4 regions of the Vibrio sp. TBV020 genome follow, and region 1 is predicted to be linked to each of the others. Evidence: predicted binding sites of a transcription regulator. Region 1 holds the regulator's gene; each other region holds the start of a gene.
What was found. The regulator PurR, encoded in region 1, represses purine synthesis genes. The targets are predictions, from matches to a motif close to TNANGNAAACGTTTNCNTNA.
Positions count from the first base shown of each region.

Region 2: AAFX28_RS14595 (inosine/guanosine kinase) is a predicted target of PurR. The motif match lies at 1,695-1,714, and genes of this name have one in related genera.
Region 3: folD (bifunctional methylenetetrahydrofolate dehydrogenase/methenyltetrahydrofolate cyclohydrolase FolD) is a predicted target of PurR. The motif match lies at 1,753-1,772, and genes of this name have one in related genera.
Region 4: AAFX28_RS06800 (formate--tetrahydrofolate ligase) is a predicted target of PurR. The motif match lies at 1,743-1,762, and genes of this name have one in related genera.

Region 1 is NZ_JBEEAQ010000003.1:1,225,138-1,229,353, reverse strand. It holds gene torR (two-component system response regulator TorR) at 1-616, opposite strand, end outside; gene torD (molecular chaperone TorD) at 853-1,500, shown strand; gene purR (HTH-type transcriptional repressor PurR) at 1,712-2,719, shown strand; cyclic di-GMP riboswitch class I at 2,864-2,951, shown strand; gene AAFX28_RS13595 (TfoX/Sxy family DNA transformation protein) at 3,084-3,677, shown strand; gene AAFX28_RS13590 (TVP38/TMEM64 family protein) at 3,814-4,216, shown strand, end outside.
Region 2 is NZ_JBEEAQ010000003.1:1,427,088-1,431,303, reverse strand. It holds gene AAFX28_RS14600 (H-NS family nucleoid-associated regulatory protein) at 1-190, shown strand, start outside; gene AAFX28_RS14595 (inosine/guanosine kinase) at 300-1,604, opposite strand; gene AAFX28_RS14590 (hypothetical protein) at 1,801-2,070, opposite strand; gene mnmA (tRNA 2-thiouridine(34) synthase MnmA) at 2,244-3,368, shown strand; gene hflD (high frequency lysogenization protein HflD) at 3,400-4,020, shown strand; gene purB (adenylosuccinate lyase) at 4,189-4,216, shown strand, end outside.
Region 3 is NZ_JBEEAQ010000003.1:2,548,889-2,553,104, reverse strand. It holds gene AAFX28_RS19535 (NupC/NupG family nucleoside CNT transporter) at 1-638, shown strand, start outside; gene folD (bifunctional methylenetetrahydrofolate dehydrogenase/methenyltetrahydrofolate cyclohydrolase FolD) at 825-1,685, opposite strand; tRNA gene AAFX28_RS19525 (tRNA-Arg) at 1,887-1,963, shown strand; gene AAFX28_RS19520 (response regulator) at 2,380-3,951, shown strand; gene AAFX28_RS19515 (sulfite exporter TauE/SafE family protein) at 4,180-4,216, opposite strand, start outside.
Region 4 is NZ_JBEEAQ010000001.1:1,554,458-1,558,673, reverse strand. It holds gene AAFX28_RS06810 (fatty acid cis/trans isomerase) at 1-1,321, shown strand, start outside; gene AAFX28_RS06805 (hypothetical protein) at 1,359-1,547, shown strand; gene AAFX28_RS06800 (formate--tetrahydrofolate ligase) at 1,792-3,540, shown strand; gene AAFX28_RS06795 (DUF294 nucleotidyltransferase-like domain-containing protein) at 3,685-4,216, shown strand, end outside.

The DNA of each region.
Region 1 (4,216 bases):
ATACATCGATAGTTCGATCGTTAGGCGCATCTACACGGTGGCTAATCATGTTTAAAATACGTTCGCGGCTTAACACTTGGTTCGGGTACGAAGAAAGCGCCACCAGAAGCTCATATTCAGCTTTCGTTAACTTAACTGGTTCACCGTTGCGGCTTAACGCTCGACGTTGAACATCAAACGTCCAGTCACCGAAGCGAACCATGTTCTCGTTTGATTTGTCGCTCTCTGTATTTCCAGACACATTACGTGCTGCTGAAATTCGCCAAAGCAAGTTTTTTACTCGAACTAATAGCTCGCGCAGTTCAAAAGGTTTCGTGACATAATCGTCTGCACCCATTTCTAGGCCAACAATTTTATCAATGCTATCCGTGCGTCCTGTTACCAGGATAATTCCAATGTCTGACTGACTGCGAAGTTCGCGAGTTAGCATTAAACCATCTTCACCAGGCAGGTTAATGTCCAACATCACCAAATCAATCGCATTACTTTGTAGCATGTCACGCATTTGCTCGCCGCTTTCAGCTTCGCTTACGTCGTACCCTTCATTCTGAAAGTAACCAACTAGCTTGCTGCGAGTAACTGCGTCATCTTCTACAACTAGTACGTGATAACTCATCTACACCACTTAATTTACATTGGGATTTGCTCTTTCTATTATTCTATTCATAAATAGTAACATTTCTAGTATTTATCACTTTAAAAACTAGAAAGATGATTTTTTATTGATTCAAGACAAAACTTTTCTAGGCATTAATATCTTCCAACATTCCTATTTATCTTGTCATACAAGCCGTTACCGCTATTCATTTTTATTCGTTACAATATCGGTAATTATTTGGGGAGTAATACCTAATGAAAGAAATCAAAACATTTAACGAACAACGTGCAGAAATCTATTGGTGGCTATCTAGCCTTTTCGCAACTGAGCTAACTGAAGAAAATATCGCACAATACCAATCACCAGAGATTCGTACTTTCTTAACTGGATTGGGTGAGAACGAACAACTAAAGCCTGCTATCACCCGTATTACGGATGCGCTGAACCGACTAATGGATCGTGAAGATGCTCAATTAGAGCTAGCTGCAGACTTTTGTGACCTTTTCTTAAAATCCGATAAGGACTCAGCACTTCCATACGCGTCTATGTACATTGGTAAATCGGGTCTACTGAATGACACTCCAGCCAAAGAGATGGAAGCATTAATGGCCGAGCATGGCGTCGAGGTAGACAAAAAACTCAACGAACCAGCCGATCACATTGCAATTGAACTCGATTTCTTGGGTAACTTAATCGTGGGTTCAAATAAATCGGAAGATGAAAGCCAACTAGAAGAGGCATTCAAGGCTCAAGAAGCATTTATTCAGCAGCATCTGTTGAGCTGGGTGCCACAGTTCTCAAACAAGTGCCAGAAATTCGATGAGTTTGGTTTCTACTCAGCTATTAGCACATTGACAGTCGCTTTCTTAGAGTTGGATTGCCGCTATCTGCTAGGCGAATAAAGACAAACATTGTGACCTCTCGCAGGTTGCACTAGCGTTTTTTGTTTGCTCTTAAGTGTTTTGCGGTCTAATATTGTGACCGCAAACGATAAAAACAAACGAATCAAATACAAACCGCTAAATAGAGCGGTTTTTGTGTTTCTGATACTTTCTGCCTAAATATTCTAAACTGAATATTAACTCAAGGCAGTCATCGACAGGACAGAACCTTATGGCCACTATAAAAGACGTTGCTCGCCTTGCTGGTGTATCGACGACAACTGTGTCACATGTAATTAATAAAACTCGCTTTGTTGCTGAAGCTACGCAAGAAAAAGTAATGGAAGCAGTGACTGAACTGAACTACGCACCTAGTGCCGTTGCACGTAGCCTGAAGTGCAATACGACACGTACGATTGGTATGCTAGTGACTCAGTCAACGAACCTTTTCTTCTCTGAAGTCATAGATGGTGTAGAGAGCTACTGTTACCGCCAAGGCTATACGCTGATCTTGTGTAACACGGGTGGTATCTATGAGAAGCAGCGCGACTACATTCGCATGCTGGCTGAAAAGCGCGTTGATGGCATTCTTGTTATGTGTTCTGACTTAACAGAAGAGTTAAGTGAGATGCTCGACCGTCACAAAGACATCCCTAAAGTAGTTATGGACTGGGGCCCAGAGAGCTCACAAGCAGACAAGATCATCGATAACTCAGAAGAAGGCGGCTACTTAGCGACGAAATACTTGATCGAACGCGGTCATACAGACGTCGCCTGCCTAAGTGGTCACTTTGAAAAAGCTGCATGTCAGGAACGTATTCGTGGCTTCAAGCGTGCGATGAATGAAGCGAACCTACCAGTTAACGAAGATTGGATTCTAGAAGGTAACTTCGAGTGTGATACCGCTGTACTTGCAGCAGATCAAATCGTTGCTATGGACAAAAAGCCAACTGCAATTTTCTGCTTCAACGACACGATGGCCCTTGGCTTAATGAGCCGCTTGCAGCAGAAAGGTATTCGCATTCCAGAAGATATGTCTGTAATTGGCTACGACAACATCGAACTGGCAGAGTACTTCTCACCACCGCTGACGACAGTTCACCAACCAAAACGTCGTGTAGGTAAAAACGCTTTCGAAATTCTACTAGAGCGCATTAAAGACAAAGAGCATGAAAAGCGTATCTTTGAAATGCACCCTGAAATCGTTGAAAGAAATACCGTACAAAACATTAAGAAATAACTTATTTGACATACACTTAGCCAACAAATCTTATTGGCTAAGTGTATAAGTTAGGCTCTATTTATTGAACCAAGATCACACTTATCCTATTCAGGCGTGATGTTCTGCCCAAAATCCATTTATCCTTATTATTGTTCGATTATGCCACGAACAGGGCAAACCATTTCGAAAGAATGGGACGCAAAGCCTCCGGCCTTAAACAATTGATTTGTCTGGTAGCGGGGTTGCCGATGGTAAATATGCACACGTTATATTGAGTATTCTTGTACTCGTATGACACCTGATTGACAAAAAGCCTGCATAATTTTGCTACTCTCTCGGACCTGAATTGGTGGCGTATACATATACACCGAGAATACACAGCATGGATAAACCAATACTAAAAGACTCAATGCGACTGTTTGAGCCCCTAGGCTTAATAAAGTCTCGCTCAATGTTTGGTGGCTTCGGTATTTTTGCCGACGACACTATGTTTGCATTAGTCGTCAATGATAAGTTGCACGTTCGGGCAGACGATGCACTTGCAACGCAATTTAAATCTCTCAGTTTAGAACCTTACGTTTATAAAAAACGTGGCTTTCCCGTCGTCACAAAATACTTCGCTTTAGGCGATGATTGCTTCGACGATACTTCAAAGACTCTTGAGATTGCCCAGGCTGCACTTTCGGCAGCAAACAGTGAAAAGAAAAAACAAGCGAAAGCTAAACCAAACCGCCTAAAAGATCTGCCTAATTTGAGACTCGCAACTGAACGAATGCTCAAGAAAGCAGGGATTGATAGCGTTGAGAACCTAGAAGCAACTGGAGCAGTGGACGCCTTCAAAGCGATTCAATCTTCACACTCTTCAGACGTCAATGTCGAGTTGCTCTGGGCATTGGAAGGCGCAATCAATGGTACTCATTGGTCTGTAATTCCTCATAGCCGTCGCGAAGAGCTCTTAAGCCAATTAAGTCGCTAACGCAATTTCATTTCCTATTTTAAAAAGTCAGCCATTGTGCTGACTTTTTTGTCTTTATTGAAATTTACTGCTTGCTTTCCCTGTCTAGTCTATTAACACTTTGTTTAATCGGCCATGATTCTTGATGGAGCAGCTCATGAATAAAAAAATCATACTAGGCATTATCTTTGTTTTACTTATTGTTTTCCTTGGAATGAACTTTGGCCAGTACCTAACGTTAGAAAATGCTAAAGCACAACAAGCAGAACTTGCACAGTACATCAGAAACAACTTTATTGTCGCAGCACTTACCTATTTCTTAGCCTATGTGGCAATCACTGCATTCTCTATACCCGGTGCCGCTGTTGTCACTTTATTAGGTGGAGCTCTTTTCGGTTTTTCAACCGGGTTACTTATCGTTTCATTTGCCAGTGCAATTGGTGCTACGTTAGCCTTTTTAAGCAGTCGATTTTTACTACGTGATTGGGTACAAGGTAAGTTTGGAGAGAAGTTATCTGCTATCAATAAAGGTGTTGAAAAGGATGGCGCTTTCTACCTGT
Region 2 (4,216 bases), 200 kb from region 1:
AGCACTAATTTCTGCTTTGTCTGGCGAAACAAAAACTAAGACAAAGTCAAAGCGTGCTCCACGCCCAGCTAAATACAAATATGTAGATGCAACTGGCGAAGAAAAAACTTGGACAGGCCAAGGTCGTACACCTTCTGCAATCCAAGAGCAATTGGACGCAGGTAAGTCTCTAGAAGACTTCCTAATCTAATTACACTTATTCGTATTAAAGTAAAAAGCGCCAAATAGGCGCTTTTTTTATTGTCTAAAATACTATTAAGCCCCACAAATGTGAGGCTAATATTAATTCAAACTGAAAATTAACGTTCCCAGTACGCTTCTTCTAAGCTATCTTCACGCTCTGGTAAACCACGGGATAAACGTGGCGAGTGTTGAACCAACACCTCATAACTTGCTCGGTTTGAATATTTACAAACTTGAGAAAAAGATGAATATGTTAAGTAAGAGTGAGCATGCTTACTGGAATTCGGTACATTCTCTCTATGGTATTTATTCGCTGCCATATCGTGTAGTAACGCAGATAACGCTGCATCGCCCGCACCATTAGTATTCTTAATTTTCTCTGGTCCACCCATATATGGAGCAATATGTGAATAAACCTTAATAGGGTTGTCACACAATTCTTTCGATGCTGGGCGACTAAATTCATAACGGTTGAACTCAGCAATGCTACCTGGCAACAATGGTAGTGACGTTTCACGCTTCGCCGAGTCTTCTGTATAACCTGCCATAAATAAACCCACTGGGCCGGCAGTACATAGTACAAGATCAACCCATTCTAGTGCTTTATCTGACGCTGCAAGTGGTTCTGACTCGCCTGTTAGCGCTTCTGCTTCGTCTTCATTCATTGCAACAACAGAAACATGGTCACGTAAGAAGTCTTGCCAGAATTTAGGATCATCTTGAATCACGAACTTAGTTCCTAGAGTCAATACAACCGGTACGTCATGCTTCTTAGCATACTCAATAGCCTTCATTGTTGCTTCAGGCATTGGGTCACCTTCTTTGCAACGAACCAAATACGCCGTCAAAACAAGCGCTGATGCATTTTTGAAGATTTTCTCTGGGATGCTCTCAGGCTTCAGTTGGTTCATTTGACCTTCACTGATAGCAAACGTACGTTCGCCGTCCTCAGTAATAAGCGCGAAACAACGACCAATAGCACCTTCAACACCTTGAAGGTGGTTTAAATCCATACGGCTCGACGTATTACATAAATAACGGTAACCGTAGCTGCCGATCTTAATATCTTGGCTCATTACACCCAATAACGTAGAACGGTCATCGGCTAATACTGAGTAGTTATGAAGCGTATTACCAATCGTACCACCAGCGTATTCATTAGTGATCAACTCACGTTCTTTTAGTTCGTTGTATAACGCTTCTGCAGTCGCATCATCAATAACTAAAGAATGTCCCTTACTCAGATTGTATTTGTCGATCAGTTCACTGCTCACCTTAGCTTCAATATCAACCAAAGTTTGGTCAATACCGATGATATGCGTGCGCGACATTTTTTTGCTTTCTTGTGATTGGCTTACAAGCGGATCACGGGCATGAACAGGAAAGTAATGCTTAGATTTACGTTGACCAGGAAATTTCATAGCTATGCTTCTGCAGTAAAGAGTTCGGAATAAGGGATGAAAAGAAGCCGGATTCTACCTCGCACTGATTAGCGCGGCAACACGTGGAATTATAGCAAACGTTTGCAAGAGTAATAATTTTGTGAACAACTTTAGGTGTAATAAATAAGAGGAATAAAAAAGCGGATTAACACTCTGCATTAATCCACCATAAAAGTTACTCGCCTTCCATAAAACTTAGATCAGGTAGTGAATCTAAATTTTCAGAATAACGTTTTAGGTCAAACTCGTTACCATTCTTCATCACATCAAATATTTCGATCGCTACTGCGCATGCCATCATTGCTACCGCCTCATCACGAGGTGTTCCTGTCATCATCAGGCGCATCAACGTTTCTTTTGTTTTGATAGGGCTTCCATCAGCCAATTGGTTTTCAATTACTTCAACTAGCTGCTCTTCACCCATCATCTGATTTTCATCAGTCATATTATTTTCTCGTATTGACTTGAATTCCGCTTACTATGCCATATATAGCCATTCTATACTCGTAAAACCGCAGATATAGTGAAAATTGGAAGTGTGATTTCAGTCTCGGATCTGTCCCACTGGCACGCTTTCTGATAAAATCTGCGTCCAGTTAAATTAAGTGGTGTTTAGTAATGTCTGACAACTGTACTGATAACAGTCAAAAGAAAGTCATCGTTGGCATGTCCGGCGGTGTTGATTCATCGGTTTCTGCTTACCTTCTCAAGCAACAAGGCTACCAAGTAGAAGGCCTGTTCATGAAGAACTGGGAAGAAGATGACAATGAAGAGTACTGTACAGCAGCAGAAGATCTGGCCGACGCACAAGCAGTGTGTGACAAGCTAGGCATTCACCTACATACAATTAACTTTGCTGCGGAATACTGGGACAACGTATTTGAATACTTCCTTGCTGAGTATAAAGCGGGTCGTACACCAAACCCTGATATTCTTTGCAATAAAGAAATCAAATTTAAAGCTTTCTTAGAATTTGCGGATGAAGTACTAGACGCAGACTATATTGCTATGGGTCACTACGTACGCCGAACTTTCCCTACAGCTGAAGGTGAAAAAGCAAAAATGCTCCGCGGCTTAGACGGCAACAAAGACCAAAGTTACTTCTTATACACATTAAGCAGTGAGCAAGTGGCACGCAGCCTGTTCCCTGTTGGTGAACTAGAGAAGCCTGAAGTTCGCCGTATCGCTGAAGAACAAGATCTCATCACTGCGAAGAAAAAAGATTCAACGGGTATCTGTTTTATCGGCGAGCGCAAGTTTACTGATTTCTTAGGTCGATACTTGCCTGCACAGCCAGGTGACATTGAAACACCAGAAGGCAAAGTGATCGGCAAGCACAATGGTTTGATGTACCACACTCTTGGTCAGCGTAAAGGCCTACATATTGGTGGTCAAAAAGGCGGCGGCGGTAACGAAGATCCGTGGTTTGTTGGTGACAAAGACCTTAAACGCAACGTCCTAATTGCCGTTCAGGGTAAAGATCACCCAATGCTGAAATCTCAAGGTTTAATCGCCTCTCAACTACACTGGGTAGATCGTGAAGCGATTAAAGAACCGTTACAATGCACTGTAAAAACTCGCTACCGCCAAACAGATATCCCATGTACTATCATCCCTATCGATGATGAAAACATCAAAGTTATCTTTGACGAACCGCAAGTTGCTGTTACGCCAGGGCAATCTGCTGTCTTCTATAAAGATGAAGTCTGCCTAGGCGGCGGTATCATCGAAGAGCGTATTTAAATTAATCGTAACCATTTAGGAGTAGAATTACGTGGCTAACACACTTTACGACCGCACTATCGCATTTGCTGGAATCTGCCAGGCCGTTGCTCTGGTACAACAAGTCGCTAAAAACGGTCACTGTGACTCTGACGCGTTTGAAACTTCTTTAAAAGCGATCTTAAACACCAGCCCTAGCAATACAGTAGGTGTTTATGGTCGTGAAATTGATTTGAAGTTAGGCCTAGAATGCTTAGTCAAAGGCATTGATAGCACTCCGACTGGTAGTGAGATTACTCGTTACATCATTAGCTTAATGGCTCTAGAGCGTAAACTTCAGACTCGCAACGACGCGATGTCTCAGCTTGGTGATCGTATTCAAATGCTTGAACGCCAATTGGATCATTTTGAACTGCTTGATGAACAGATGCTAAGTAACCTTGCTAGCGTTTATCTTGATGTGATTAGTCCAGTTGGGCCACGTATTCAAGTGACGGGTACTCCAGCAGTGCTTCAGCAAACTTCAAATCAACATAAAGTGCGTGCTCTACTGCTTTCTGGTATTCGAAGTGCTGTTTTATGGCGTCAAGTAGGTGGTAAACGCCGCCACTTGATTTTCGGCCGTAAGAAGATGGTCGAACAGGCCCAGATTCTACTCGCTAGAATGTCATAATCACTATAAGCTCGCGCATAGACGCGAGCTTATTTTTTGTACTCAGGTACAACTTTCCTTATACCAGAACAACACTCACGCAAACGTTTGCGCAATATTCGTGACAAACGCGTCAGATACTGGTATAAAGCTCTCAAAATTTCGAAACTCAATTTTCAGGAGAACATCATGGAACTGTCAGCATTGACTGCTGTTT
Region 3 (4,216 bases), 1.3 Mb from region 1:
ATTACCTAATTGCCGCTGCTTTTATGTCAGCACCTGCAGGTCTATTGATGGCAAAAATCATGGTGCCAGAAACAGAGACTATCGATACAAGCACTGAGCTGGATAACGTTGAAATGCCTAGAGCGACTAACGTTGTAGAAGCAATGGCTGATGGCGCTATGTCTGGTCTGCGTATTGCCGTTGCGGTTGGTGCAACACTTTTAGCGTTTATCAGTGTCATCGCGATGCTAAACGGCATGCTAGGCTGGGTTGGTGGATTAATGGGTATGTCACTAAGCTTTGAGTTATTGCTTGGTTACCTATTTGCTCCAGTCGCATGGTTATTAGGCATCCCTTGGGCAGAAGCTGTAACAGCGGGCTCTTTGATTGGCAATAAAGTTGTTGTAAACGAATTCGTAGCCTTCATCCAACTGATGGATGTTAAAGCACAGCTAAGTGAGCACTCACAAGCAATTGTTACTTTTGCATTATGTGGTTTTGCCAATATCTCGACAATGGCAATGCTAATTGGTGGCTTAGGTAGCGTAGTACCGGAAAAGCGTCCATTTATTTCTAAATATGGTTTCCGTGCGATTGCTGCAGGTGTGATGGCAAACCTAATGAGTGCCTCAATTGCGGGTGTGATTCTTAGTTTGTAAGAGCTCTCCTGCGTGTCATTCCATAGAGCGATGAAGGAGAGAGTAGGGAAACTGGTTAAGTTGTTCGACTTACAGAAAGAGATTCCCAACTCGGTCATTCTTCCCTCTCGGGAATGACGGACAAAAAGAAAGGGTTGATGTCTTTAAACATCAACCCTTTTTTAATGCTGTTAAACGCTTTGAGCTCTATTTTTTAGTATGGAATTGTTCGCATGCCAGCATCGTATTTTCAATCAGGCTTGCTACAGTCATCGGGCCTACACCACCTGGTACAGGAGTGATGAAGCTTGCGTTTTCTTTTGCGACTTCGTAATCCACGTCTCCAACCAGTTTGCCTGATTCTAGGCGGTTGATACCTACATCAACCACAACAGCGCCTTTTTTGATCCAATTACCTGGAATAAAGTTAGGTTTACCGACAGCGACAACAACAAGATCTGCTTGGCGAACATGACCTTCTAAATCTTTAGTGAAACGGTGACATGTTGTCGTTGTACAGCCAGCAAGTAGCAATTCAAGTGTCATTGGGCGACCAACGATGTTAGAAGCACCTACAACAACAGCATGCATGCCACGTAGATTGATATTGTAACGATCAAGCAGAGTAACAATGCCTTTAGGCGTACATGAGCGTAGCTTTGGAATGCGCTGCGCTAGACGACCAACGTTGTATGGGTGGAAGCCATCAACATCTTTTTCAGGGTGGATACGCTCTAGTACGTGTGTTGCATCAATGCCAGCAGGAAGAGGTAGCTGAACAAGGATACCGTCAATTTCGTTATCACCATTTAATTCATCAATAAGAGCAAGAAGCTCTTCTTCAGTTGTCGTTGCAGGAAGATCGAAAGACTTTGAGATAAAGCCCACTTCTTCACAAGCGCGACGTTTACTGCCCACATATACCTGAGATGCTGGATCTTCTCCAACTAAGACTACCGCAAGACCAGGAGCACGAAGTCCTGCTTCTTTACGAGCTTTCACTCGTGCGGCTACTTCTGAACGAACGGTTTGGGAAATAAGAGTTCCGTCGATATTTTGAGCTGTCATGACATACCTTAAGAATTTATGGCGACTTATTTGCAGCGCATTGTCGCAAATTATTTGACGAACATCTATAAGCAAACGTTTGCTTTGTGGTGTTTTTAATCAAAATAGAATTCCGTGCCCTTTTTTTAGTCAATCAGATCATAATGTTAAACAAAGCCCTTGTTTTAACGGCTCATCCTCGTATAATCCTGTCCCTGTAGCGCGCCCTTAGCTCAGCTGGATAGAGCACGTCCCTTCTAAGGATGTGGTCATAGGTTCGAATCCTATAGGGCGTGCCATTTATTTAGAAAACCCCGATGACTCATTGAGTTATCGGGGTTTTTGCTTTTAATGCTCTCTAAATAATCCAATCACGTACTCCATATTGCCTCTTTCTAGTTTACTCACAAAGGTAGGGGCTATTTTTAACGGAATTAGTCAGTTTCTTCTTATGTTAAGTTCTTTATGATTTGAAAAATGAATCAATTAGAAATGATGAAGTTTATCTTAAGTTATTGAAATAAAATATTTAATTTACTTTTTAGATTGATTGATTTGTAAATTTTTCTCTGTTTGTGTATTTAGAACATCGAGTTAAAAGACGAAAGGGTTCTCTTCATTTTCGTCAAAGTTTAGATATAGCGATAGATACGAATAAATGGCCCGCAACTTAGATCTAAGAAACAAGCGAATATTGATTGTCGAGGAAAACAGCATGTTCGCTTCCTCAATCAAAAATATGCTGAAAAAAATGGGTGGGGAAGATGACAAGGTGTTTAAAGCACAGAACATCGTGACCTACCGTCATTTGATCAATCAACGTTCATTTGATGTCATTATTTGTTCTTACACCAGCAGAAAAAGAGTCGTTGGCGAACGTTACTACTACCTCTACCAACAGAGCTTAGCGTTTTCGAAAAAGTGTTCATTCATCATGGTTGCGAATAGTGATGATGAACAGCAACTCCAAGAAGTAGAGGAATTAAATCTTGATAACATTCTTGGGCATCCATTCAATTATATTCAATTGAAACAGACCTTGACGGTTAGCCTGCTTAAGCGAGATGTTTTACTCGCGGTACATAAACATCTTGTTCTCGGTTACTTTGAAAGCGTCATGCGTATTTGTGATGCTCAGCTGAAGCGTAAAGGACCTAAGTGGTTTGGTTGTCATAAAGTTGTGATCGATTTTTATATCGAACAAGAAAATTTTGCAGCAGCATTTGAGACTCTTGAGCGCCTTCATCTACAAGTGAAACATCCCTGGCCTTTAGCTACGTTGATATCGCTCCATCATGAATTAGGAAATATCGATAGGGCATTGGCTTTAGCTTATGAGTATGAATTGTTGGACTACCCAACTGATCCACTCGTGTCGCAAATCACCGCTTATCAGTCAGTGTTAGAAAGTGATGTGGAGCGTGCGGTTGAGGTGATGAATAAGCTTTGTCTTCGTTTTCCTCATCGTGTTGAGCTGACGGTAAATTGTTCGATGCTTCATGCAGGGATAGGTGCTTATCAGACCGCGAAATGTTGTATTGATAAAGTCGATTACGAGTCGATCGTAAATCAAGACCAGCAAATACAAGTTGAAGAATTGCGTTTGTTTTTAGACCTTGTCATTGCGTTCCAAACTAAAAGGAAGTTGAACCCTGCGACGGTAAAAGCAACGCTCAATCAAATGATTGTGATGAAAGAAAATCCAGAGGGTGATTCTCATAAGTTAACTAAAGGCATCTACCATCTCTTGCTGCAGATGAATAGCTTTAATCCGGTTTACTCACCCAAGAGACTTGATGCCATGTATTCAAAAACGAAGTGGTTGCATCGTAAACTGATTCTTATAGCCGTAGCTCTGCATATAGGCTGTTTAGAGCTTGTTAAAAAATGGTCTATAGAATTGAAGCAACAAAGCCAGCCTAAGAAAGACTTTACCATGGCGGTCAATGACTTGATTTTAAAACGTGTTGATGTCCGTCTTGCCAATAAATTGAGTGCTATAAAAATAGCCCAAGAGAAAGAGTCTGCCGGTGGTGTGATTGATTCGTTGGCGATCAAAGCGAAAGAAGTCCCATATTTCATTAATAACCACTCGCACTTCATCAACGCCATGTTGAAGTATAATGTGGCTGAACATCATGACCTACAGCAGCTTGGTGAGCAGTTCTCGACCAGTGTTAATATTGTGATTGCCAATTTGATGAAGCAAGATGCCGCTCACCCGAAAGTGAGTAAAATTCTACAAGCGAAGCAAATTGTTGAGCAAAGAATACAAAGCGTCGCATAAAACTAAACAAAAAAAGCCAGCAAAAGAGCTGGCACGACAGAGTGTGATTAAACAATGCTGGAAATGTTTAGGAGCTTATCATCGTTAATGAAGAATTCATTATTGTGTTGCACCTGTGAGCAAAGACATCACTAAGAAGAGAAGGGAGAGATAGTAACTCTATCTTGTTATAAGAAGCTGCGGTCTTAGTAAGGTACCGCAGCTTTGTTTTTTCTAATAACCTTACGGTTACGCAGTTGCAGCTTCGTTAGCTTTAGCTTCTTCG
Region 4 (4,216 bases), on a different contig from region 1:
AAGTTACGAGCCAGAAATTGCAGCTAACCCAATGACTGCTTTCATTGAACTGCCCGTAAACGCGCGCTTCAAGTTCATGTTGGATAATGCTCAAAATACAATTAATGCTTTCATTAAAGGTCCAGTTTGTCGCGGTCAATTAGCACTGAACGTTATTAACGATCGTTTCTGGGTATTCTTTGTTGATCCAGATAAAGCTGACCTTCCAGAAATTAACGAGTTTTATCGTTCACAAGCTGACAATCTTAAGCTGCCAGGGGAGCTAGAGAGCAATACTCTACCCGTCACCAACTGGGTGAGTTATTCACGTCAGCAAGCGCGCTACCTTGAAGCTAAGTCCGACTTCATCAACAAGTGGTTCGAAGGCGGTAAGTTCCTAACTACGGATGTGCTTTGGACTGGCCATGGCACAAACCCTAACGCCGCCCTTACCGTGTTTAGACACTTTGATAGTGCATCAGTGGTGCAAGGTATGGTTGGCACTCCACCAAAAACTGCATGGATTCTTGATTATGCTCTGATTGAGCGTATTCACTATCTCTTAGTCGCAGGGTTTGATGTTTATGGTAACTTTGGTCACCAATTGATCACTCGAATGTTCATGGATTTCTTACGTCTAGAAGGTGAAAGTAACTTCGTTGCATTACTTCCAAGAGATGTACGTCACGAAGAACAGTCTAGTTGGTATCAAAACCAAAGCCGCCAGATGAGTGATTTCTTACAACGTAATGTTAAGCCTTTCGATCAGCCAACTCAGGTACCATACCAAACGGATGATCCAAAAGCAGAGCTTTACGACATCATCAAAACTCAAATGAGCCCTATCTTGAACAACCGCTACAAAATAGAGCAAACAGGCTTTTCTCAGGCTAATGAATCACTACTGCGCAGCATTGATAGCATCAAGGGCGAAGGACTTGTCTATGTCCCACAGATTGTGATGATGATGATTAAGTCCGAGCAAGGCGAAGATCAACTTTTCACTCTTCTTCACAACAACGCTCACACCAACATTTCGAGCCTATTTGACGAAGAGAGCAATCGTGATGTGAAAAATGATGACCTGACGTTGGTTCGTGGAGTGATCGGTAGCTACCCAGCAGCGTACCTATCTCTGAGCGAGCAAGAAATTCCAAAACTAGTCGACATGCTGAAAAATATTAAGACAGAAGAAGACTACGTTAAGCTTTTGGATACATTCGCAATTCGTCGAAGCTCGGATGAGTTTTGGCCTTTCAGTGACAGAGTTCATGCGTGGTACAAAGAGAATCAGCCTATCGAATTTGGACTTCTAGACTACAATAGATTTGAGAATAGATAGTGCTGTAACAGCGTATGTAGCAGATAGGGAGGAGACTATGGGTATTGATGATAGCATCAGAGCACTTGAACAACAGATTTACGTCGCTTGTTCTGAAGGTGATTACGACACTGTCCAAATGCTAGAGCACCAACTGGATAGTTTGCGAAGTAAAGCCGCCCACCCTTTTGATGATGACCCATACGCACCAGAGGGAAAGCTATTTCCTGAAGACGATTGGTTCTAATACCGCCTAAATATCAACAAAAGTGTCCTTCTCTGGGCACTTTTTTTATTGATACTCTTCTGACTGCTATGTGCGTTTAGTTGGAAACAGCGCACGATTCTTTTGATTTGGATCAGGTGTACAACGTATAATCCCCCACAGAGACATACAACTGGCTCAGTCCGCTTTACAAAGATAATTTTGCCGATATTATCTCCACGCAAACGATTGCTTAACTTTTTAACCTGTCCACTCCGAGGGTTTTATGCTGTCTGATATTGATATCTGTCGAAATACTCCACTTGCTTCTATCACTGAGGTTGCCACACAAGCTGGCCTGCTCGAAGGAGAATATGCCAGCCAAGGTAAATACAAAGCAAAAGTTTCTCTAGACAGCCTTAAGCGTCTAAGCCAGTGTGATACCGGTAAATTGATCCTAGTGACAGCAATTACCCCAACACCATTGGGCGAAGGTAAGACTGTAACGACCATTGGCCTTGCTCAAGGTATCTCGAAGCTCAATCGTTCAGTAACGGCTTGTATTCGTCAGCCTTCAATGGGACCGGTTTTCGGTGTCAAAGGTGGTGCAGCTGGCGGTGGCTATTCACAAGTCGCTCCCATGGAAGAACTAAACTTACATTTAACGGGCGATATACATGCTGTAACCGCTGCGCATAACCTTGCAGCTGCTGCAATCGACGCTCGTATCTATCACGAACAACGCAACGGTTATGACGACTTTGAAACTCGCAGTGGCTTAAACGCCCTCCGTATTGACCCACAACGCGTAGTTTGGAAACGCGTCATGGACCATAATGACCGGGCTTTACGAATGGTCACGGTAGGTCGAAATGAACCGGGTAAAGTCATCAACGGATATGAACGAGAAGATGGCTTCGATATTTCGGCTGCATCTGAGTTAATGGCCATTCTTGCTCTTGCAACGGATTTACGAGATCTAAGAAAACGTATTGGCAGAATCGTGGTTGCTTATGACCTTGATGGGAAACCAGTAACCGCCGAAGATCTTCAGGTTGCGGGGGCGATGGCCGTCAGTATGAAAGAAGCGATTGAACCAACGTTAATGCAAACACTTGAGGGAGTCCCTACTCTCATACATGCAGGACCGTTTGCAAATATTGCCCACGGTAACTCTTCCATTATTGCTGACAACATTGCAACAAAACTCAGTGAATTTACCGTGACTGAAGGTGGTTTTGGCTCTGACATGGGCTTTGAAAAAGCATGCAATATTAAAGCTCAAGTGTCAGGTAAAGCGCCAGATTGTGCGGTTATTGTGGCAACTTTACGTGGGCTGAAAGCTAACTCTGGCTTGTATGATCTTAAACCTGGTCAACCTATTCCAGATTCGCTGTTCGAAGATGATGCGAACGCGCTTGCCGCTGGTTTCGAAAACCTTAAATGGCATATCAATAACGTCAACAAGTATGGTGTACCAGCTGTGGTTGCAATCAACCGATTCCCACAAGACAGTGACGCTGAGCTATACGCTCTCAAAGAGATGGTTGAGTCACTACCGAATAACGTAGAAGTCGCCATTAGTGAAGGATTTGTGAAAGGTGGTGAAGGAACGGTAGTGCTCGCAGAAAAAGTGCTTGGTCAATGCGCAAAGGGCTCTAACTTTACGCCACTATACAAATTTGAACAAAGCACTGAAGAGAAACTGATGGCCGTGGCTGAAGCTGGTTACGGCGCAGCAAGTATTACGCTTAGTGACACAGCAAAACAACAGCTCAAAGAACTCAAAGCGAACGGCTTTGACAAACTGGCTGTATGTTTAGCCAAAACGCCTTTGTCGATTTCTACGGATGGCAGTATCAAAGGCGCACCAAGCGGTTTTGACGTGTCCATTCGAGAGTTAAAACTGTGCGCGGGTGCTGGCTTTATTTATGCTCTATGTGGCAATGTGATGACTATGCCGGGACTCCCAGATAAGCCCGCATTCATGAACTTAGACCTAGATGATAACGGAAACATCATTGGTTTGAGCTAACCCTCACTTCACTTACTGCTCCCCCTTTAAGAGGCTTAACTTGTCAGGTTAGGCCTCTTTTGTATACGCACGATCGACAAGCCATGAACTTCCCCCCAAGATCATGTACCATTAAGCTAATACCCTCTCAGAACTGGATTTTTCATGGAAGCAGAGCTACTGGAAATAAAGAATTTCCTTTCCCAACACCCTCCATTCGATGAACTCGAAGATGATGTTCTTAATTACGTTACTAAGCACGTAGAAATCTCCTACTACCGTGAAGAGACACCCGTTATACACTTTGGCGATGAGATCCACGACTTGTACATGGTGAGAAGTGGCATTATCGAAGTTTATCGACGCAAAGGCGAGCTATACAATCGCCTTGATGAAGGTGCGCTATTTGGCCAAATGGGTTTACTGACCAACAACAAAGTTCGCTTCCCTGCAAAAGCAATGAAAGATAGCTTGCTTTACTGTATTCCAGAGGTTGTTTTCCAAGAGCTTTACGAAAACCATGAAGCTTTCGCCGACTTTGTCGAGGTAGAAGATAACGCTCGTTTGCGTCAAACCGTATCGAACAGTAATGAACAGAACGACCTAACCACATCTAAAGTTCGCACTCTGTTAACCACAGAAGCGCCGTCGATACCAAAAACAGAATCCATTCAAAATGCCGCAATCAAGATGGCGG